DNA from 3 places in the Mangrovibacter sp. MFB070 genome. Region 3 is predicted to be linked to each of the others. Evidence: predicted binding sites of a transcription regulator. Region 3 holds the regulator's gene; each other region holds the start of a gene.
The links. The regulator PhoB, encoded in region 3, activates phosphate uptake and scavenging genes when phosphate is short. The targets are predictions, from matches to a motif close to CTGTCATAAAACTGNCNNAT.

Region 1 (7,906 bases), on a different contig from region 3:
GACTGCGTGGGCCAACTGCGTAAAGCCGATGGTTCGTTGCAAAAACCCGTTGCTTACCTGACTTGCAACTTTAACCGCCCGGTGAATGGCAAACCGGCCCTGTTTACCCATGATGAAGTCACGACGTTGTTCCATGAGTTCGGGCATGGCCTGCACCATATGCTGACACGTATTGATACCGCGGGTGTTTCCGGAATCAACGGTGTGCCCTGGGATGCAGTCGAACTGCCAAGCCAGTTTATGGAAAACTGGTGCTGGGAACCGGAAGCGCTGGCATTTATTTCTGGCCATTACGAAACCGGTGAACCGCTGCCACAGTCTTTGCTGGATAAAATGCTGGCGGCGAAAAATTACCAGGCGGCGATGTTTATTCTGCGCCAGCTTGAGTTCGGCCTGTTTGATTTCCGCCTGCATGCTGAGTTTTCTCCGCAACAGGGGGCAAAAATTCTCGAAACACTGGCAGAAATCAAAAAACAGGTGGCTGTGGTGCCTTCTCCGGCGTGGGGGCGCTTCCCGCATGCCTTCAGCCATATCTTTGCTGGCGGCTATGCTGCGGGCTATTACAGCTACCTGTGGGCCGATGTCCTGGCAGCGGATGCGTTTTCCCGGTTCGAGGAAGAGGGTATTTTCAACCGTGAGACTGGTCTGTCCTTCCTGGAAAACATCTTAAGCCGTGGCGGTTCCGAAGAGCCAATGACACTGTTCAAACGCTTCCGTGGCCGTGAACCACAACTGGATGCCATGCTGCACCATTACGGTATTCAGGGCTGAGATTAACAGTGAACATTTGTTTGTTAGCTGAAACAGGCGCCGATTCCGGCGCCTTATCTGTTCTGGCGGCTCGCTGGGGGTTAACCCACGATGAAAATAATGCCATGGCACTGGTACTGACTGCTTCTCACCTGGAATTACGCAAGCGGGATGAGCCAAAGCTTGGCGGTATTTATGTCGACTTTGTTGCTGGCGCGATGGCTCACCGGCGCAAATTTGGCGGCGGGCGAGGGGAAGCGGTTGCAAAAGCGGTTGGCGTGAAAGGTGACTATTTACCTGATGTAGTGGATGCGACAGCAGGGCTTGGGCGCGATGCCTTTGTGCTGGCCTCTGTCGGCTGCCATGTGAGGATGCTGGAACGCCACCCGGTGGTGGCTGCTTTGCTGGATGATGGCCTGAATCGTGGTTACCAGGACCCGGAAATTGGTGGCTGGTTGCGTGAACGGCTGGCACTGATCCACGGTTCGAGCCTGACAGCACTGGAAGGGCTGGAACCCCGCCCGCAGGTGGTTTACCTCGACCCGATGTATCCCCATAAGCAAAAAAGTGCACTGGTAAAAAAAGAGATGCGGGTGTTTCAGTCACTGGTGGGCGCAGACGACGATGCTGATGCGTTGCTGGCCCCTGCACAACGGCTGGCAACTAAACGGGTGGTCGTGAAACGCCCGGATTATGCCCCGGCGCTGGCAGGTGTCGAAACCCGTTCCGCTATCACCACCAAAAACCACCGCTTTGATATTTACCCCGGAACACCACTCGCCTGAAAAAACACCCTTGCCGCAGTGGCAAGGGTGCGCTTTATGTTTAAGGCATATTACCCGTTATGCTTCTTCGTCGTCGTCGTCATTGAGCGGCACAATCAGCATATCGACATGAACAGTATTGATAAGCTGGCGCGCTGAAGACATCAGTTTGCTCCAGAAGTCCTGATGATGGCCGCATACCACAAGGTCAACGTCATATTTACGAATGGCATCCACCAGAACCTGGCCCAGATCACCACTGCCACTCAGGGTTTCAGTAATCGGGTAGTTTGCGCCGGTGGACAATTCAGTCAGAGCGTGATGAGTTTCTTCGGAGATCCGTTTCTGCATATCGCCCAGGTTCACATCAATAAGACCTGTATATAAGTCTGAGTAGTTTACGTCGACGTGGATCAGCGAGATTTTCGCATTGTAGGGGCGGGCCATGGATACCGCTTTTTCAACCAGAACTTTGCTTTCCGGAGAAAGATCTACCGCAATCAGAATATGTTTGTAAGCCATAATGTTATTCCTTCCATAAGCTGTCGATGAACACATGGACAGGAGAACAACCCAGGCAATTTTGGTCTCCTGTGCGCCCGTACCAGCCCGGCTGGTTTACGGGAGCGACTTCCAGCGTAATGACCTCAGGTACTGAATCCTTAACTACATTATAGCGCGACAGTCACGCAGTCAATTTGCGCCAGGTTGATATATAACAATCAATTACCTGTTTTGTGCAGTTGTTATCGGTTTGTTGTATGGAAAAAAAAACAACCTGCGACCTACACTATTTAATAAGGCATGCCGATATACCTATTATGGCTGGGCGCCTGTAGCTCACTGACCCTTTTGCTGACTGTCTGTTTTTGGGGAGCGATATTGTCCGGAGTGGCCGGAAAATCGCCGGGGAGGATGTATGATCAGCACCATTGCGTTGTTTTGGGCGTTGTGTGTCGTATGTGTCATCAATATGGCGCGTTACTTCTCATCGTTACGTGCGTTACTGGTGGTGCTACGAGGCTGTGATCCTTTACTGTATCAGTACGTTGATGGTGGTGGGTTCTTCACATCACATGGTCAACCAAGCAAACAAATGCGCCTGGTGAGATACATTTATGCCAGACGGTATTCAGACCATCATGACGATGAATTTATTCGCCGCTGTGAACGGGTTCGCCGCCAGTTTATCCTGACAAGTTCGCTGTGTGGGTTAGTCATTGTGAGCCTGGTCGGCCTGGCTATTTGGCACTGAGCTGAATGGAATGTGCGCTGAAAGGGTAAGATTAAGCGGGCCTTACAGCCCGCTTATGGCCGATGACAATCCTCATTTCCGCACAGAACCAGAGGGTGTCACCCAATCAAAAACAAGGAAAATCAATTCATTGATTTTCGGCTACTAACTAAAAAGAAGGAAAAACCACGTTTTTTCCTTCTTTTTCATCAATATGAAGCGGGCCTTACAGCCCGCTTATGGCGAAATCTTAAAATCAGATCAGGTGCAGTGACAGCCAGTACAGGCAGCCGGAAAGCAGAATGGCAGCAGGAAGAGTAAATATCCATGCCATCAGAATGCTTTTAACCGTGCGGCTTTGTAACCCGCCGCCATCAACCAGCATGGTACCGGCAACAGAAGACGACAACACGTGGGTGGTGGACACTGGCATGCCGGTGTAGCTGGCAATACCGATGGAAACCGCAGCGGTCATCTGTGCAGACATCCCTTGTGCGTAAGTCATGCCTTTCTTACCGATTTTCTCACCAATAGTGGTGGCAACACGGCGCCAGCCAATCATGGTACCGATACCCAGGGCCAGCGCTACCGCCATAATAATCCAGATGGGCGCGTATTCGATGGTGCTCAGCATGTCGCCTTTGAGTTTCTTGAGGTAACGTTTATCGTCGGAGTTGGTTTCCGGCAGATTAGCCACTTTGTCTGTCGTATCGGCAATACACAGCATCATACGGCGTAAATGGCTGCGTTGCTCCAGGCTCAATTTTTCATAGCTGTCGAGGTTGGCTAACAGGCCTTTGGCAGTATCCAGCGCAAACACAGCACGGCTGGCATCGCAATGGAACTCATGGGCTTCACCCGGGATTGGCTCCAGATTAGCCGGAGGAGCCATATCAATGACATGTTTAAATGCTTCACCATGCTGCTGGAAGTAGAGTTCGACGTTAGTGACGGCATCCCGGGTACGGGTGATGTCGTAACCTGTTGAATTCATGTTTACCACAAAACCGGCAGGGGCCACGCCAATCAGCACCAGCATAATCAGCCCGATACCTTTCTGCCCGTCGTTCGCGCCATGGGAGAAACTAACGCCAATAGCAGAAACAATCAGAGCGATACGCGTCCAGAATGGCGGCCTTTTTTTACCATCCTGCTTTTCGCGCTCAGCAGGCGTTAAGTGGACACGGCGGCGCTTTTTGGTGCCGTTCCAGTAGCGGCGCAATAAATACACCAGCCCGCCCGCCAGAACCAGGCCGACAATTGGAGAAACGATTAGGGAGGCAAAAATATTGATAACTTTTGGAATATTGAGTGCATCCACAACAGATGTACCAGTCATCAGAGCGTTCGTCAGGGCAATACCTATAATGGCGCCGATCAGAGTATGAGAGCTGGATGCCGGTAATCCAAAGTACCAGGTGCCAAGGTTCCAGATAATGGCGGCAAGCAACATGGAAAACACCATGGCAAGACCGTGTGCGGAACCTACATTCAATAATAAGTCTGTTGGCAGCATGTGAACGATGGCATAAGCAACACTCAGCCCGCCCAACAGGACGCCGAAGAAGTTAAATACCGCAGCCATCATAACAGCCAGCTGTGAACGCATCGCACGCGTATAAATGACGGTAGCGACAGCGTTTGCGGTATCGTGAAAACCATTGATGGCTTCGTAGAACAACACGAAGGCCAGTGCGAGAACCAATAACAACCCGGTATGCAAATCCAGGTCTGCAAAGAGATGTAGCATAGACGTTAAGCCATTCTGTGGACATGAACGCGGCGCATTATCCAGGACAACTGCGCCGGGGGCAAAGTGAAAATAGACTTTTTTTGATTTAAATTGCGTCGCTTTTTTCGCTGGCTGTCATTAACTTGTAATAATTCAATGGGATATCTGAAAGATTGGCTTTTGTGCTGGTGTGATTAACGGACTATCTTTACAATTCGCCGCCAGATAAAACAGGGGGAAAGTGTGGAACAATTCGATGTGGTGGTGATTGGCGCGGGTGCGGCCGGGTTATTTTGTGCGGCTCAGGCCGGGCAGGCGGGTTTGCGCGTCATGGTACTGGACAACGGAAAAAAACCAGGCAGAAAAATTCTTATGTCTGGTGGTGGTCGTTGCAACTTTACTAACCTTTATATCGAACCTGCGGCCTATTTGAGCTCAAACCCCCATTTTTGCAAATCTGCCCTGGCACGCTATACCCAATGGGATTTTATCGACATGGTTTCCCGCCATGGTATTGCCTGGCATGAAAAGACGCTGGGGCAGTTATTTTGTGATGATTCAGCAGAACAAATTGTCACCATGCTGCTTGATGAGTGCCAGCAGGGTAACGTGACATTGCGGTTACGCAGTGAAGTGTTAACTATTGAACGCAATGAACAGGGCTATACGCTGCAGCTTAATGGCGCGGAAATTCACGCAAACAAGCTGGTGGTTGCCAGTGGCGGCTTGTCTATGCCCGGTCTGGGAGCCTCTCCTTTTGGCTATAAAGTCGCTGAGCAGTTTGGCCTCCCCGTATTGCCTACCCGGGCAGGCCTGGTGCCATTCACGCTGCATAAACCCTTGCTGGAACAGTTGCAAACTTTGTCCGGGGTATCGCTCCCTTCGGTGGTAACCGCGCAGGATGGCACACAATTTCGTGAAAATATTTTGTTCACGCACCGGGGCATGTCTGGCCCGGCAGTGCTGCAAATTTCCAGTTACTGGCGGGCTGGTGAACCGGTCATGGTTAACCTGGCCCCCGATGGAGGTGTGGATGCACTACTGGATGAACAACGCCAGTCGCACCCGAACCAGAGCCTGAAAAACACCCTGGCCATGTTATTACCAAAGCGGTTAATTGAAGTGCTGATGTCACTGGGATTGGTGCCGGATGTCACTCTGAAACAGCTTAATTCACGCCAGCAGGCGGAGCTGGTCGCACAACTGTCGCAGTGGGAAGTGGTGCCAAATGGCACCGAAGGTTACCGTACTGCCGAAGTAACGCTTGGCGGCGTCGATACCCATGCGCTTTCTTCCCGTACCATGGAAGCCCGCACAGTGCCCGGGCTCTATTTTATTGGTGAAGTGGTTGATGTCACCGGCTGGCTGGGTGGTTACAACTTCCAGTGGGCGTGGAGCTCCGCGTGGGCGTGTGCCCAGGCGCTGGCTGGCAACTAACCATTCAGTTAGTGAGCCTGCCTGGCATCGCCTTGCAGTTGTGCTGCCAGGTACTCCACAAACGCAGTAATCCGGTTATGGGGCGTGCGCTGAGGGAGCCAGACTGCGTAAATGTTTCCGCCAGTAGCCTGCCATTCCGGTAGTACATGTACCAGTTCACCGCTGGCAATACTGGGCTCTGCGTCCCACCAGGAACGCAGCAAAATGCCGTGCCCGTCGATTGCCATTCTCATGGCGACTTCCCCATCATTGGTCACCAGGTGGCCGTGAACTTTCTGGCTGATGGCCTGCTTTCCCCGGCTCATGCGCCACAAAGCAAAATCACTGTCAAATTGCTTAAGCAGAATACAACTGTGCTTTGCCAGGTCGTTTACACTGGCAGGCAACCCATGCTGTGCGGCATAACCTGGCGAACAACACAGCACTCGCGGGTTATCGCGCAGCTTGCGGGCCACCAGCCGGGCATCCGGCGGCTCACCAACCCGGATATCAATATCCATTTGTGCATCAAGGAAATTAAGCGGCTGGCTGGTGAGTTGCAGGGTGATATTCAGTTGCGGGTGAAGGGCGGCAAAACGCGATAAACAGGGTGCAACAAAACGCCGTCCAAAACCAAATGACGCATTAATGTTGAGCGACCCGCGTAACATTGGGTTTTGGCTGCTGATTCTGTCTTCCAGTTCGAGTAACTGGTCCAGCAAAGGCCGGGCGCCTTCAAAGTAGCTTTTGCCTTCTGGTGTCAGTTCGATACGGCGAGTGGTTCTGTGCAGCAACTGCACCCCAAGGCGCTCTTCGAGTAACCGCAGGCGCTTACTGACCGCAGGCAAAGATAACCCCATTTCCCGGGCGGCCTCCGTCAGGCTCCCGGCAGAAGCAAGGCGCATGAAGAATGCCATATCGTCTGTTGAAGTTCTGGTTTCTTTACTTTTAAGAAACATTGGATTTCATTTTAAGCCAATTATTAACCTGAAATGAAAACATATACTGCAATACAGGCATAAACAACCCAAAGGTGCATGCAATGGCTGTTCATAAAATCGCAGTAATTCCCGGAGATGGTATAGGCAAGGAAGTGATGCCGGAGGGCGTTCGGGTGATGAACGCGGCTGCCAGTAAATTCTCAATCCCTCTGGAATGGCAATGGCATGACTTCGCCAGTGCGGAATACTGGCAGCAGCATGGCAAAATGTTGCCGGATAACTGGCGTGAACAGTTACAGGCCTGTGATGCCATCTATTTTGGTGCTGTGGGCTGGCCGGATGTCGTGCCGGATCACGTGTCGTTGTGGGAGTCTTTACTCCAGTTTCGCCGGGAGTTTGACCAGTATGTGAATTTGCGGCCAGTACGTTTAATGCCTGGTGTGAAAGCGCCTCTGGCAAACCGGCAACCGGGTGATATCGATTTCTATGTGGTGCGGGAAAACACCGAAGGAGAATATTCCAGTGTCGGTGGCACGATGTTTCCTGGTACTGAACGGGAAGTGGTGATTCAGGAAACCGTAATGACGCGAACCGGCGTGGATCGCGTAGTGAAATTCGCGTTCGAGCTGGCTCAGCGCCGCCCGAAAAAACACCTGACATCGGCCACTAAATCGAATGGTATCGCGATCACTATGCCCTACTGGGACAGCCGTGTGGCAGAGATAGCACAGCAGTACCCGTCGGTATCCGTAGATAAATTCCATATTGATATTCTTACTGCGAATTTTGTTTTACACCCTGACTGGTTCGATGTGGTGGTTGCCAGTAATCTGTTTGGCGATATTCTTTCAGACCTTGGCCCGGCCTGTACTGGCACTATCGGTATTGCCCCTTCTGCCAACATCAACCCAGAGCGCCGTTTCCCCAGCCTGTTTGAACCGGTACATGGTTCTGCGCCAGATATTGCCGGTAAAGGTGTCGCCAACCCGATTGGCCAGATTTGGTGTGGCGCAATGATGCTGGAGCATTTGGGCTACGCTGAAGCTGGAGCCGCAGTTTTGCAGGCAAT
Region 2 (7,906 bases), on a different contig from region 3:
TTACTCTTTCGGATCTTTTCCCGCCAGCAACTTATCCAGTTCGTCGCCGCCAACATGGCGGAAATCCTGGCCTTTAACGAAATAGAAGATAAATTCGCAAATATTCTGGCAACGGTCGCCAATACGCTCAATGGAACGTGCGCAGAACAACGCTGTCAGAACGCTGGGGATCGTGCGTGAATCTTCCATCATGTAGGTCATCAGTTGGCGCACGATGCCTTCATATTCCTGATCCACTTTTTTATCTTCACGGTAAATACGCACCGCTTCGTCGATATCCATACGGGCAAAGGCATCCAGAACATCGTGAAGCATTTGCACGGTATGGCGCCCTAACGACTCCAGGCTAACCAGCAAGGGCTGGTGCTGCTGGGAAAATTTCTCCAGCGCCGTGCGGCAGATTTTGTCAGCCACATCACCAATACGTTCCAGTTCAGCAATGGTTTTAATGATGGCCATTACCAGGCGTAAGTCACTGGCGGTTGGCTGGCGTTTGGCGATGATGCGCACGCAGGCTTCATCTATCTCCACTTCCATCATGTTGACTTTTTTGTCGCCGTCTACCACGCTTTTTGCCAGTTCGCTGTCCTGGTTATGCATTGCAGTAATGGCATCGGAGAGCTGTTGTTCAACCAGCCCACCCATCGCCATCACCTGGGTGCGGATATGTTCCAGCTCGGCATTAAACTGACCAGAAATATGTTTGTTGAGATTGAGGTTATCCATTCAGAACTCCTTTATGCCCGACAGGCTTTGTCAGATTGCAACACACTTGCTTTACAGCAAAGCGGTGATAACACCGCCAAATGGGTTGCTTTTTCAGTTTCAACACTGCCAGACACATCAACCATAACGGCCAGTGATGTAGTCTTCGGTTTGTTTCTTCTGCGGTGTGGTAAACAGATTATCGGTATTACTGAATTCGATAAGCTCACCCAGGTACATAAACGCTGTGTAGTCAGAACAACGTGCAGCCTGCTGCATGTTGTGGGTAACAATCACTACGGTATAGTCCTGCTTGAGCTCGGTAATCAGCTCTTCAATGCGCCCGGTGGAGATAGGGTCCAGTGCGGAGCAGGGTTCATCCAGCAGCAGCACTTCCGGGCGAATGGCGATACCCCGTGCAATACACAGACGTTGCTGCTGACCACCAGATAAAGAGTAGCCGCTCTGGTGCAGTTTATCTTTGGTTTCCGTCCACAGGGCCGCTTTGGTCAGAGCCCACTGCACACGCTCGTCCATATCTGCGCGGGATAATTTTTCAAACAAACGCACACCAAACGCGATGTTATCGTAGATGGACATCGGGAACGGAGTGGGTTTCTGGAACACCATACCGACTTTGGCACGCAACAATGCAATATCCTGCCGGTTGGTGAGAATATTATCGCCATCCAACAAAATCTCACCTTCAGCACGCTGTTCAGGGTAAAGCTCGAACATTTTGTTAAAGGTGCGCAGCAGCGTGGATTTACCGCAACCAGACGGGCCGATAAATGCCGTTACCTGGTTCTGAGCTATGTCCAGGTTGATGTTTTTCAGGGCATGGAATTTCCCGTAATAGAAGTCCAGATTACGCACCTGAATTTTGCCCGGGTTGTTGTCAGCCATACTCATGTATCTCTTTTCCTTATTCGCTGCCGCAAAGTTAGCCTCTGCGACAACGCTAAAAATGAATTAACCGTGTTTACGCTTCGCGAACAGCACGCGAGCCAAAATATTCAGTAACAGGACGCACAGTGTGATAATCAGAACCCCGGCCCAGGCCAGTTGCTGCCATTCAGCAAAGGGGCTCATGGCGAACTTAAAGATAGTGACAGGTAAGTTCGCCAGCGGTTGCATCATATCGGTGCTCCAGAACTGGTTGGACAGCGCGGTAAACAGCAATGGCGCGGTTTCACCAGCAATACGGGCTACGGCCAACAACACCCCGGTAATAATCCCGGAGACAGACGCTTTCAGGGTAATAGCCCCAATCATTTTCCACTTAGGTGTGCCCAGTGCATAAGCCGCTTCACGCAGGCTGTCCGGCACCAGTTTCAGCATGTTTTCCGTAGTGCGAATAACAATAGGCACCTGCAGCAACGCCAGGGCAATCACACCCGCCCAACCGGAGAAGTGCTGCATTTGCGCCACCACAATGGTGTACACAAACAGGCCGACCACAATAGAAGGCGCAGAGAGCAGGATGTCGTTGATAAAACGAATAACCTCAGCCAGGACAGACTTACGCCCATACTCCGCCAGGTAAACCCCCGCCAGAATGCCCAAAGGTGTGCCAACTGCTGTTGCCCAGAGGATCAATAAGCCACTACCGGCAAGGGCGTTAGCTAACCCGCCGCCTGGTGTGTTAGGTGGCGGCGTCATCTGGGTAAACAGTGCCAGCGACATACCGTCTATCCCGCGGGTAACGGTCGAGAACAGGATCCAGATAAGCCAGAACAAACCAAACGCCATGGTCGCCATGGACATGGTAAGAGCAATGCGATTTTTAAAGCGGCGGCGAGCCTGCATTTTGCGGCGGGTTTCCGCCAGTGCCTGGGCATTTTGCATTTCTAACGTTGCCATTAGCGTGCCCCCTCGTTCTTCGACAGCCGCATAATCATGAGCTTAGAAATCGCCAGTACAATAAAGGTGATAACAAACAGAATCAGGCCCAGTTCCATCAATGCTGCAACGTGCAGGCCAGACTCTGCTTCAGCAAATTCGTTGGCCAGCGCAGAAGTAATACTGTTGCCAGGCATATACAGAGAAACGCTGTCCAGTTGGTAGGTATTACCAATAATAAAGGTGACAGCCATGGTTTCACCCAGTGCGCGCCCGAGCCCCAGCATCACCCCGCCAATTACCCCATTTTTGGTAAATGGCAGAACAATACGCCAGATAACTTCCCAGGTTGTGCAGCCAATACCATAGGCTGACTCTTTCATTAACGTAGGAGTCTGTTCGAACACATCACGCATAACAGCCGCGATGTAAGGGATAATCATGATGGCCAGAATCACACCTGCGGCCAGGATCCCAATACCGAAAGCCGGGCCAGAAAACAGTGCGCCAACGAAAGGTATAGCAGAGAGGATATCGCCCACGGGTGCCTGGAAATAGGTCGCGAACAGGGGCGCGAAGATGAACAACCCCCACATGCCATAAACGATACTGGGGATAGCAGCCAGCAATTCAATGGCAATACCCAGCGGGCGGCGCAACCAGCCAGGTGCGAGTTCAGTAAGAAATAACGCAATACCGAAACTCACTGGCACTGCAATCAGCAGAGCAATAAACGATGTCACTAATGTGCCGTAAATAGGCACCAGCGCACCGTAAATATCATTCGGCGCATCCCAGTCTTTGGTCCACAGGAATGAAAAGCCGAACTTCTGGATACTTGGCCATGAAGAAAAGATAAGGGAGACAATAATGCCACCCAGCAGAAATAACACAATCAGCGCAGCCAGTCTGACCAGTGCGCTGAAGATCATATCGCCCTTTTTGCCTGGGGGATTAAACGCAGGCTTTGTTGCAGCCATATATTACTCTTCTGATTGAGCCCGGAAAGCCAGCTATTATGCTGATTTTCCGGGAAAGGTAACATCCAAATTACTGATACAACGGTTTACCGTCGCTGTCTTTTACGCTGGTTTTCCATGCCGCACGAACCTGCTCGACAACGCTGTCAGGTAAGGTTGCATAGTCCAGGTCTGTAGCCTCTTTACCACCTTGCTTATAAGCCCAGTCAAAGAACTTCAGCACTTCGATACCGCTTTCGGGTTTCTTCTGCTCTTTGTGAACCAAAATAAAGGTAGTAGAGGTGACAGGCCACGCATCAGCCCCTTTTTGATTAGTCAAATCCTGTGCAAAGGATTTGCTCCAGTCTGCCCCTTTCGCCGCATTGGAGAAGCTTTCTTCCGTTGGGCTAACAGGCTGGCCATCTGCTGACACCAGTTTGGTGTAAGCCAGATTGTTCTGTTTGGCGTATGCGTATTCCACATAACCAATCGCGCCAGGCAGGCGCTGTACGAAAGCAGCAATACCATCGTTACCTTTGCCGCCCAGGCCAGTTGGCCATTTCACGGTGGTTCCGGTGCCAACTTTCTCTTTCCACTCATCATTAACTTTTGCAAGGTAGCTGGTGAAAACAAAAGAGGTACCTGAACCGTCGGCACGGCGAACCACAGCGATATTCTGCGCAGGCAGTTTCATGCCAGGGTTGAGTTTGGCAATGGCCGGGTCATCCCACTTTTTAATATTGCCCAGGTAGATATCGCCCAGTGTTTTACCATCCAGCACCAGTTCACCGGATTTCAAACCTGGCAAGTTAACGGCCAGAACAACACCACCAATCACTGTCGGGAACTGGAACAAACCTTCTTTTTCCAGCCTTTCATCAGACAATGGGGCGTCTGAGGCACCAAAATCAACGGTATGAGCAGTAATCTGTTTTACACCACCAGAAGAACCAATCCCTTGGTAATTTACTTTGTTGCCTGTTTCTTTCTGGTACGTGTCAGCCCATTTTGCGTAAACCGGTGCAGGAAACGTAGCCCCGGCTCCGGTCAGGCTGGCTGCTGCTAATGCAGAGAAAGCACTCAGAGATAAGGTCGCGGCGACAACAGTTGCGACGGTGGTACGCATAATGTTCATAATGTCTCCTGCAGAGGTAATGAGTCTGTCTTCTATTTAGAATGATTACGCTGTGCAAAATAGGACAAAGAGATGACAGTAAAATGTATGAAATATTACAGTTTTATGACAACAAGAGATTTACCTGTTTTTATCCTTATAGATCAAGGATAAACACTGTAATAAAAACATCATATTCTTGTCAGAGGAGTATAATTCATGCTCATCGCCCCTGCTGATTATCCTCGTAATTTTTGATTTAAGGACAAAAACAGGGGCTAAAAAACAGGTGGCAGATCAGGCTTGTTTGATTTCCGGCTCACATAAAACCGGGAAATTGAGTGAGTTAGCAATAAAGCAGTATTGATGCGCCTTATGATGCAGGCTGCGGGCGAGTTCCGCATCATCCTGCGCACGAATCGTCACGCAAGGTTTTAACTGGATTTGAGTAAACCGCCCTTCTGGCTCTTCAACCATCGTACCTTCCGGGGTGTCTGTGTAGGACTGAACCACAATGCCGGCATCAGCACATAAATGCAGGTACCACAATTTATGGCAGGCAGATGTTGCCGCAACTAATAGTTCTTCCGGGTTCCAGCGGGTTGGGTCACCTAAAAAGGCAGGGTCTGCTGACCCGGCTATGGCGGCTTTATCTCCACCTCCGGCACTGATGATATGGTCGCGGCTGTAGGTGCGGTAAGAGGATGTTCCTTCGCCGGTATTACCCGTCCATTCAACATTAACAGCGTAATGATGCTGTACACGTTTCATCACGTTCTCCTTTTCAGACTCTTTTGTGTGTTTAAAAGATAGTGTCTGGCGCGTAAAAAAGCCCATCTGAAGATGGGCTTTAATTTTCTGGTAAGGCAGAACGAATAAATAATTATTCGACGGTAACGGATTTTGCCAGGTTACGCGGCTGATCCACATCGGTGCCTTTAATCAGGGCTACGTGGTAAGCCAACAGCTGCAACGGCACGGTGTAGAAGATAGGAGCAATCACCTCTTCAACATGTGGCAGAGAAATAATGTGCATGTTGTCGCTGCTGGCAAAACCAGCATCCTGATCAGCAAACACATACAACTGGCCACCACGGGCACGCACTTCTTCGATGTTGGATTTTAATTTTTCCAACAGATCGTTATTTGGTGCCACAACAATAACCGGCATATCTGCGTCAATCAGCGCCAGCGGGCCATGTTTGAGTTCACCAGCCGCATAAGCTTCAGCGTGAATATAGGAGATCTCTTTCAGTTTAAGCGCGCCTTCCAGCGCAATCGGGTACTGATCACCACGCCCAAGGAACAGCGCATGGTGCTTGTCTGAGAAATTCTCCGCCAGTGCTTCAATACGCTTGTCCTGAGAGAGCATTTGTTCAATGCGGTTTGGCAGTGCCTGCAAACCATGCACGATATCCTGCTCAACAGAAGCATCCAGGCCTTTCAGACGGGAGAGTTTACCCACCAGCATCAGTAAAACTGTTAGCTGTGTAGTAAACGCTTTGGTGGATGCCACACCAATTTCGGTGCCTGCTTTGGTCATTAACGCCAGGTCAGACTCACGCACCAGAGAAGAGCCTGGTACGTTACAAATGGCCAGTGACCCCAGGTAGCCCAGTTCTTTTGATAAACGCAATGCAGCCAGCGTATCAGCAGTTTCACCAGACTGAGAAAGAGTGATCATCAGGCTGTTATGGCGTACAGCTGATTTGCGGTAACGGAATTCAGATGCAATTTCGACATCGCAAGGAATACCTGCCAGCGACTCAAACCAGTAACGAGAAACCATCCCGGAGTTATAGGATGTGCCACAGGCGATGATTTGAATGTGCTCAACCTTAGCAAGCAGTGCGTCGCCCTGCGGCCCCAGTTCGCTGAAATCAATGGCATTATGAGCAATACGGCCAGTCAGTGTGCTTTTGATAGCATTGGGCTGTTCGTAGATCTCTTTTTGCATGTAATGGCGGTAAACGCCTTTATCACCGGCGTCATATTGCAGGCTGGATTCGATATCCGGGCGGGTTACTTCTTTACCTGTGGTATCAAAAATCGTCACACTGCGGCGCGTTACTTCAGCAATATCACCCTCTTCCAGGAAGATAAAACGGCGGGTCACCGGCAACAGTGCCAGTTGGTCTGAAGCGATAAAGTTTTCGCCCATGCCCAGGCCAATCACCAGCGGGCTGCCAGAACGGGCTGCCAGAAGGGTGTCTGGGTGACGAATATCCATAATGACCGTGCCATAAGCACCACGGAGTTGCGGAATTGCCCGCATAACCGCATCACGCAATGAACCACCCTGCTGCATTTCCCAGTGGACCAGGTGAGCGATAACTTCGGTATCTGTTTCAGAGACAAAAACATAACCACGGGATACCAGCAATTCACGCAAAGGTTCGTGGTTTTCAATGATGCCGTTGTGAACCACTACAATGTAATCAGAAACATGCGGGTGCGCGTTGCTTTCTGAAGGTTCACCATGGGTTGCCCAACGGGTGTGAGCAATACCGGTACCGCCATGCAACGGATGTTCTTCCGCTGCCTGTGCCAGCATTTGTACTTTCCCCAGGCGACGCAGACGCGTCATGTGCCCTTCGTTATCCACCACAGCCAGACCGGCTGAGTCATACCCGCGGTATTCGAGACGACGTAATCCTTCAAGAAGGATTTCAGCAATATCACGTTGCGCGACCGCGCCAACAATTCCACACATAGTTTTTAGTCCTGATAATGGCATTACGCCATGCGTTGTCGCTGACCTGTATACCCGGTTTCCCGGCCCCCGAGCCTTGTAGAGAGTGGGGTTATAGTTTTATTGCACGCATTTTGCGTGCGGGCGGGTTGTTTTTTATCCTCGCCCTTTCACAGTGAGCCGGAGCCCACTGCAAAGAATACTGTTATTACTTCTTCTTAACCGGGCGTGACCAGCCAGCAATATGCCTCTGTGGTACCCGGGTTATTACCAGTTCATTTTCGCCAACATTGCGCGTAACCGTAGTACCTGCGCCAATGGTTGCGCCTTTCGCGACACTGACAGGTGCCACCAGCTGAGTATCTGAACCGACAAACACATCGTCGCCAATGAGTGTCTGGTGCTTATTGGCACCATCGTAATTACAGGTGATGGTACCCGCGCCAATATTAACGTTGTTACCGATGTCCGCATCGCCAAGGTAAGCCAGATGGCCCGCTTTTGAGCCTTTACCCAGGCGCGCTTTTTTCATTTCAACAAAGTTACCGACATGCGCGCCTTCGCCCAGCTCAGCCCCCGGACGCAGGCGGGCAA
Region 3 (7,906 bases):
CTCCACTCTTGGTGCCTGGAGTTTGCCATCGGGCTGGTTGCGAGCCCGGTTCTGGCTCCAGAAGGCACGCCAGGCAACACCTTTAACTTCGAATTCCACCTCAGCAAGGCATTCTGCGGTATCTCTCGTCATCAAATCGTTGCTGGACTGGGAAATGGTGCTGAGGCGTGGTGTCTGGTGATATAGCGCCAGGCAAATGGCATCCAGCAATGTGGTTTTGCCTGCGCCGGTTGGCCCGGTAATAGCAAACAAACCGTTGCTGTTGAACGGCGACTGAGTAAAGTCGATTTTCCATTCACCTTTGAGTGAATTGAGGTTCTTTAACCGCAGCGTCAGAATTCTCATGACTTGGGTTCCTCTTCCAGGCGGTGCAGGGTTTCTGCAAACAACCCCCGCAGGCGCGACGCCTGGCTTTCATCCAGATTTTCTTGTGCCAGACGGCGCTCAAAAACTTCGCTGGTACTGAGTTCGCTCAGGGTTTCTTTTTGTTGGTTAGCGATGATTTTTTCCCGTTGCTCGCGGCTGCGGCGCAATAACACAATTTCTACTGGTAAATCAGCGGTTAGTGCCTGTAGCTGTTTTTGCATGTCGTGGAGATACTGGTCTGTAGTGAGTTCAATATCAAGCCAGGTAACAGGCGTTGAAGGGGCATCCCGCCAGGCTTCCAGTTGCTGTTTAATGCTTTCCAGTGAGCCTTTGAGCATTAACAATGGTTGGGTTACTGGCACCGGGAGTGGAGTTACGGCGCTCAGTTCACCTTCAGAGAAATCCACCATCAGAACCATTTTTGTGCTGTTGGTTTCGTCAAAACTCAGTGCAATGGGCGACCCACAGTAGCGGATATGCTCACTACTGGTGACCTTTTGCGGGCGGTGAATATGCCCCAGCGCAATATAATCAGCCGGTGGAAATGCACTGGCAGGGAAGGCATCAAGGGTGCCGATATAGATTTCGCGCACAGCATCGCTTTTGCTGGCTCCAACGGTTGTCAGGTGGCCGGTGGCAATAATGGGTAATTTGCGGTTACCGCGCAAGTCACAGGCTGCCTCGTAGCCTTGCTGGTAATAGTGGTGAATGGCCCCGACCAGCTCTTGCTGCTTTTGTTGGCCACTTTGCCCGGACTGGCTTACCTGGATATCGCGTGGGCGTAAAAAAGGAACCGGGCAGAGTACCGCACCGGGTTCCCCGTTGCGAAGCGGTAATAAAATGGGGGCTTCGGTATCTGATGCACTGGCGATAACCCAGGTATTGAGGTAACCCAACAGTTCACGCGATTCGTTCAGTGTGGCGACGGAATCATGGTTACCGCCCAGCACCACGAGCGTGCAGCCGGTTGCCTGGAGTTGAACGACAAAGCGGTAATACAATTCACGTGCGTAACTGGGCGGTGAGCCTGTATCGAAGATATCGCCCGCTACGATGACTGCGTCAACCTGGTGCTGTTCAACCATTTCGGTTAGCCAGTTTAGAAAGGCTGCATGTTCCGGAGCACGGCTTTTGGTATAGAAATTTTGCCCCAGATGCCAGTCAGAAGTGTGAAGAATGCGCATAACCTGTCCTGGTTAGAAAGCGAAGTGGTGATTATATACATGTGGTGGATTAAGTTGCAGGTGTGTTGTTGCAAGCTGCGTAGCGGATTCCAGCGATAATGCGCGTTACTACTTGCTTTGCAGCAGAAGGAAACGCTTTGTCATAAAATAATATGACAGGTCATGTAATGGTCATTTTTTTCATAAAACTGTCATAAAACTGACGCATAATGACGCCGCGTTAAATTATTGTATATATTTACAGGGCTGATTATGGCGAGACGAATTCTGGTTGTGGAAGATGAAGCACCCATTCGTGAAATGGTGTGTTTTGTGCTCGAACAAAATGGTTTTCAGGCTGTTGAGGCGGAAGATTATGACAGTGCGGTAAACCAGCTCAACGAACCCTGGCCGGATTTAATTTTACTCGACTGGATGTTGCCGGGCGGCTCCGGGATTCAGTTTATCAAGCACCTGAAACGTGAAGCGATGACACGGGATATACCGGTAGTCATGCTGACGGCCCGCGGTGAAGAAGAGGACCGGGTCAGAGGGTTGGAAATTGGGGCAGATGATTACATCACCAAGCCGTTTTCACCCAAAGAACTGGTTGCGCGTATTAAAGCGGTGATGCGCCGTATCTCTCCGATGGCAGTAGAAGAAGTGATTGAGATTCAGGGGCTCAGCCTGGATCCGTCTTCTCACCGTGTCATGACTGGTGAGAACCCACTGGATATGGGGCCGACAGAATTTAAGTTGCTGCATTTTTTCATGACACACCCGGAACGGGTTTACAGCCGTGAACAACTCCTTAATCATGTATGGGGAACGAATGTTTACGTTGAGGACAGAACGGTAGATGTTCACATTCGCCGTTTGCGTAAGGCACTGGAACTCAGTGGGCATGATCGTATGGTTCAAACCGTTCGCGGTACGGGTTATCGCTTCTCAGCCCGTTTTTAATTATCTGGATGGAGTATGACCCGTGCTTGAACGGTTGTCATGGCGAAGGCTGGTACTTGAACTGGCGTTGTGTTGCATACCTGCTTTATTGCTGGGGGCGTTCTTTGGTTATCTCCCATGGTTTTTACTGGCGAGTGTGACAGGCCTGCTTGTCTGGCATTTTTGGAACCTGTTACGCCTTTCCTGGTGGCTGTGGGTTGACCGCAGTATGACGCCACCAACAGGTTCCGGGAGCTGGGAACCCTTGATGTATGGTATTCACCAGATGCAGATGCGCAATAAAAAGCGGCGCAAAGAACTGGGTAACCTGATCAAGCGGTTTCGCAGTGGCGCGGAATCTTTGCCGGACGCACTGGTCATGATGACAGAGGTCGGTGCCATATTTTGGTGTAATGGCCTTGCTATTCAGTTGCTTAATTTACGGTGGCCAGATGACAACGGGCAAAACATTGTCAATTTGCTGCGCTACCCGGAATTTAACCAGTACATCAAAAAACGCGATTTTGCGCGCCCTTTCAACCAGGTGCTGAACAATGGCCGCCATCTTGAATTTCGTATCATGCCTTACACCGACGGCCAGTGGTTGATGGTGGTGCGTGATGTAACCCAGATGCACCAGCTTGAAGGCGCCCGGCGTAACTTTTTTGCGAATGTCAGCCACGAATTGCGTACCCCACTGACCGTGTTGCAGGGCTACCTGGAAATGATGCAGGACCAGCCGCTGGAAGGCGTGGTGCGGGAAAAAGCGTTGGTCACTATGCGGGAGCAAACCTCTCGTATGGAGGGTTTGGTTCGCCAGTTGCTGACGTTATCTCGTATTGAAGCGGCACCGGCGCTGAGCCTTACAGATAAAATTGACGTTCCGCTGATGCTGCGCCTGGTGGATCGTGAAGCGCAAACCCTGAGCCAGGGGCGCCACCAGATAAGCTTTACGGTTGACCCGGCGTTACAGGTTTACGGTAGTGAAGAACAGCTCCGTAGCGCTATGTCTAACCTGGTCTATAACGCAGTGAACCACACCCCGGAAGGGACACTTATTCAGGTTAAATGGGAAAAAGTGGCTCATGGCGCGCGTTTCTCTGTGCAGGATAATGGGCCGGGGATCTCTCCTGAGCACCTGCCACGCCTGACAGAGCGTTTTTACCGGGTAGATAAAGCTCGCTCTCGCCAGACCGGAGGCAGTGGTCTTGGCCTGGCAATAGTCAAACATGCGCTTACCCATCATGATGCCCGCCTGAGTATTGAAAGTGCACCAGGCAAAGGAAGCTGTTTTTCTTTTGAGTTACCAGAGCGTTTGCTGGTAAGTAACAAGGTGCTGGCAGCTCAGGCCTGATTCAACTGTAAACATAACTTTCCTGCAGGCCATATTTATGGCCTGTTTTCTTTTGTCTCGCAGAATGAATGAAACAAATGCATCGTGATGGCGACTTTTTGTTCGAACTATAAGCGGTTCTTATGACGATAAAATAGCGATAATGTCTGCTTATTAGTTTGATCACGGAATAAGTCGCTTGTTTTCGGATCGCTTCTTGCCTTTAAACGCTATAAGCGTTTTAATTGCGCCCCTGTTTGTGCATGAATGCACCAGGATTGCGTTATTAACCGGAAAACTATTCTTAATTATGGTTAATCATGAGCATATCCCGCTGTACATGCTATGTTGTTGGCCATTCACATTTTCTGTCTGTGGCCGCTATTCAGCATAGTCATACCCGTTACCGGTTTTCGGGGCGTTCAGCGTAGTGTGTTTCCGGCCATTCAGGTTTTCGTTTTTGCAAACAACATAACCACATCCACAGGCTACAAGTACAATATGACCCGTCAATTAACATCCCGTGACATCATCGCATTAGGTTTTATGACCTTTGCGTTGTTTGTTGGCGCAGGGAACATTATTTTCCCGCCCATGGTCGGTTTGCAGGCAGGCCCACATGTTTGGGTTGCGGCAATTGGTTTCCTTATTACTGCAGTGGGTTTGCCCGTTCTCACTGTTATCTCGCTGGCAAAAGTCGGCGGCGGTATTGATAACCTCAGTTCACCTATTGGCCGCCATGCAGGCCTGGTGCTGGCTACTATCTGTTATCTGGCTGTTGGGCCATTTTTTGCAACCCCCCGCACAGCAACCGTGTCATTTGAAGTAGGGATCGCTCCGCTGGCAGGCGATGGTTCCACCCCTTTACTGATTTACAGCCTGATTTATTTTGCGCTGGTGATTGGGATTTCCCTCTACCCCGGGAAGTTGCTGGATACCGTAGGCCACTTTCTGGCTCCCGTAAAAATCGTCGCATTAATCATTCTGGGCGGTGCTGCAATTTTCTGGCCCGCAGGCGGCTTGAGTGACGCAACCGAGGCATACCAGAATGCTGCGTTTTCTAATGGGTTCGTTAATGGCTATCTGACCATGGATACTCTGGGCGCACTGGTGTTCGGTATTGTTATTGTTAATGCTGCACGCTCCCGCGGTGTAACCGAGTCACGCCTGTTAACCCGTTACACGATTTGGGCTGGTCTGATTGCTGGTGTCGGCCTGACACTGTTGTATTTGTGCCTGTTCCGCCTTGGCTCTGACAGCAGTTCTTTGGTGGCTCAGTCTGCAAACGGTGCGGCTATTCTCCATGCTTATGTTCAGCATACGTTTGGTGTTTATGGCAGCCTGTTGCTGGCAATACTCATTTTTGTTGCCTGTATGGTAACGGCAGTAGGGCTGACTTGTGCCTGTGCTGAATTCTTTGCCCAGTATTTGCCGGTTTCATACCGCACTCTGGTATTTATTCTGGGCCTGTTTTCTATGGTGGTGTCTAACCTCGGTTTAACCCACTTGATCAACATTTCGGTGCCGGTGCTTACGGCTATCTACCCGCCTTGTATTGTGCTGGTCATATTAAGTTTCACCCGCCCGTGGTGGAGTAACCCAACGCGTATTATTGCTCCAGGCATGTTAATCAGCCTGTTATTTGGGTTAATTGATGGCGTGAAAGCTTCACCTTTCAGCGGTATTCTGCCCGCATGGTCAACCCATTTGCCGTTGGCAGAAGAAGGGCTGGCCTGGTTGATGCCAACGCTTGTGATGCTGCTTATCTCTGTTGTCTGGGATAAAGTCGCTGGTGGTGAAGTGGCATCCACAGCTCACTAAACAGAATTATTTGTTTAACCACGGGGTTCTGCTCCGTGGTTTTTTATTTTGTCAGATGGTAAGAGAAACATGGAAAACGCGAACAAACTCAAACGTGGTCTGAGTACGCGTCACATCCGCTTTATGGCGCTGGGCTCGGCAATTGGTACCGGCCTGTTTTACGGCTCCGCGGATGCGATAAAAATGGCAGGCCCCAGTGTATTGCTGGCATACATTATTGGCGGTATTGCCGCTTACATCATAATGCGTGCTCTGGGCGAGATGTCGGTACACAACCCTTCTGCAAGTTCGTTTTCGCGTTATGCCCAGGAAAACCTCGGCCCGTTAGCAGGGTATATCACTGGCTGGACCTACTGTTTTGAAATACTGATTGTCGCCATTGCGGATGTAACCGCATTCGGTATTTATATGGGCGTCTGGTTCCCGACTGTGCCGCACTGGATCTGGGTGTTGAGTGTGGTGCTGATTATTTGCGCCATCAACCTGATGAGTGTCAAAGTCTTCGGGGAACTGGAGTTTTGGTTCTCATTCTTTAAAGTCGCCACGATTATCATCATGATTGTGGCCGGGGTGGGGATTATTCTGTGGGGTATCGGCAATGGTGGAGAACCAACCGGGGTCCATAACCTGTGGAGTAATGGCGGGTTCTTCAGTAATGGCTGGCTGGGGATGATTATGTCGCTGCAAATGGTGATGTTTGCCTATGGCGGGATTGAAATCATCGGCATTACGGCAGGTGAAGCCAAAGACCCGGAAACATCTATCCCGCGTGCTATTAACTCGGTCCCGATGCGTATTCTGGTGTTCTATGTAGGTACGCTGTTTGTCATTATGTCCATCTACCCGTGGAATTTAGTGGGTACAGACGGCAGCCCGTTTGTTCTGACATTCCAGCATATGGGGATTACCTTTGCGGCCAGCATCCTGAACTTTGTGGTGCTGACAGCGTCACTGTCTGCCATTAACAGCGATGTTTTTGGCGTGGGGCGCATGCTGCATGGGATGGCGGAGCAGGGGAGCGCGCCTAAAATCTTCGCGAAAACGTCGCGCAAAGGCATTCCCTGGGTAACGGTTGTGGTGATGACCGGGGCACTGCTGGTTGCGGTGTACCTCAACTACATCATGCCGGAAAATGTGTTCCTGGTGATTGCTTCCCTTGCCACGTTCGCCACTGTGTGGGTGTGGATTATGATTCTGCTGTCTCAAATTGCTTTCCGCCGCCGCTTGCCCGCCAGTGAAGTTGCTGCGCTGAAGTTTAAAGTACCCGGTGGCGTAATCACTACAGTGGTCGGGCTGGTATTTCTGGTCTTCATTATAGGGTTGATTGGCTACCACCCGGAAACCCGCATTTCGCTTTATGTCGGTATCGTCTGGATTGTGCTGTTGCTGGCAGGTTGGGTGATTAAATGCCGTGCAGATAACCGTAAAGCTGTGCTTGTATCAGATAACGACTAGCTTTTTTTGCTCCGGGGAGGCGTCTGGTTTCTCCCCGGGGTAAGTCTGTTTCCCTTTCCGTTTTCTCCTCCCCCGTTATCCTCCCCGAATAAAGTCGCCAATGGTGAGTTTCCTGTGTAACGATTATGGCAAGGTGGCGCAATTCCAGAGAGGGGAGAGCGATTATGTTAACAGCCTGGCACCTGCCAGTTACGCCGTTTGTCACGGTTCATGATAACCATTTGGTCGTGACCTTGTGGCTTGCTGGCAATGATTTACCGCAGCGTGTTGTTATCCGTTATGAAGAAGATAACGAAGAACTGATGATGCCGATGAAACGGCAGAGTGTGGCTCCAGCCCGGGGTGTGGTGGCCTGGCGCGGGCGAATCAGCCTTTCTCAGGGGCAGCCTCGCCGCCGCTACAGCTTTAAATTGTTATGGGCCGACCGCCAGCAATGGTTTTCGCCACGGGGAATGGGGGCTTTCCCGCCACCGCGGCTGGAAACTTTCGCATTTGATTACCCTGATACCGGGCCCGGCTGGGTTGCAGACCAGGTGTTTTACCAAATTTTCCCCGACCGTTTTGCCCGCAGCCACCAGCGCAAACCAGAGGCTGACGGAACTTACTGGCACCACTCGGCCGGGACTGAAACCCGGCATAAAGCCTGGCACGAGCCTCTGACACACGAGGCGGGCGGGTCGACATTTTATGGTGGGGATTTGGATGGCATCACTGAAAAATTGCCTTATTTGCAAAAACTTGGGGTAACCGCTCTGTACCTTAACCCGGTGTTCACTGCCCCCAGCGTGCATAAATACGATACCCAAAATTACCGCGAGGTGGATAC

Region 1: a site for PhoB is predicted at 4,613-4,632, ahead of pitA (inorganic phosphate transporter PitA). Genes of this name have one in related genera too.
Region 2: a site for PhoB is predicted at 4,734-4,753, ahead of pstS (phosphate ABC transporter substrate-binding protein PstS). Genes of this name have one in related genera too.

Annotation. Positions count from the first base shown of each region.
Region 1 covers NZ_JJMI01000044.1:30,943-38,848, reverse strand. Annotated here, with positions in the region: gene prlC (oligopeptidase A) at 1-771, shown strand, start outside; gene rsmJ (16S rRNA (guanine(1516)-N(2))-methyltransferase RsmJ) at 780-1,535, shown strand; gene uspA (universal stress protein UspA) at 1,593-2,036, opposite strand; gene uspB (universal stress protein UspB) at 2,434-2,769, shown strand; gene pitA (inorganic phosphate transporter PitA) at 3,005-4,498, opposite strand; gene DT73_RS20435 (NAD(P)/FAD-dependent oxidoreductase) at 4,724-5,917, shown strand; gene DT73_RS20430 (LysR family transcriptional regulator) at 5,926-6,855, opposite strand; gene DT73_RS20425 (tartrate dehydrogenase) at 6,939-7,906, shown strand, end outside.
Region 2 covers NZ_JJMI01000042.1:77,311-85,216, forward strand. Annotated here, with positions in the region: gene phoU (phosphate signaling complex protein PhoU) at 1-726, opposite strand; gene pstB (phosphate ABC transporter ATP-binding protein PstB) at 844-1,617, opposite strand; gene pstA (phosphate ABC transporter permease PstA) at 1,678-2,568, opposite strand; gene pstC (phosphate ABC transporter permease PstC) at 2,568-3,527, opposite strand; gene pstS (phosphate ABC transporter substrate-binding protein PstS) at 3,598-4,641, opposite strand; gene DT73_RS19915 (OsmC family protein) at 4,918-5,391, opposite strand; gene glmS (glutamine--fructose-6-phosphate transaminase (isomerizing)) at 5,504-7,333, opposite strand; gene glmU (bifunctional UDP-N-acetylglucosamine diphosphorylase/glucosamine-1-phosphate N-acetyltransferase GlmU) at 7,521-7,906, opposite strand, start outside.
Region 3 covers NZ_JJMI01000025.1:464,200-472,105, reverse strand. Annotated here, with positions in the region: gene sbcC (exonuclease subunit SbcC) at 1-345, opposite strand, end outside; gene sbcD (exonuclease subunit SbcD) at 342-1,550, opposite strand; gene phoB (phosphate response regulator transcription factor PhoB) at 1,803-2,492, shown strand; gene phoR (phosphate regulon sensor histidine kinase PhoR) at 2,515-3,825, shown strand; gene brnQ (branched-chain amino acid transporter carrier protein BrnQ) at 4,306-5,625, shown strand; gene proY (proline-specific permease ProY) at 5,695-7,080, shown strand; gene malZ (maltodextrin glucosidase) at 7,245-7,906, shown strand, end outside.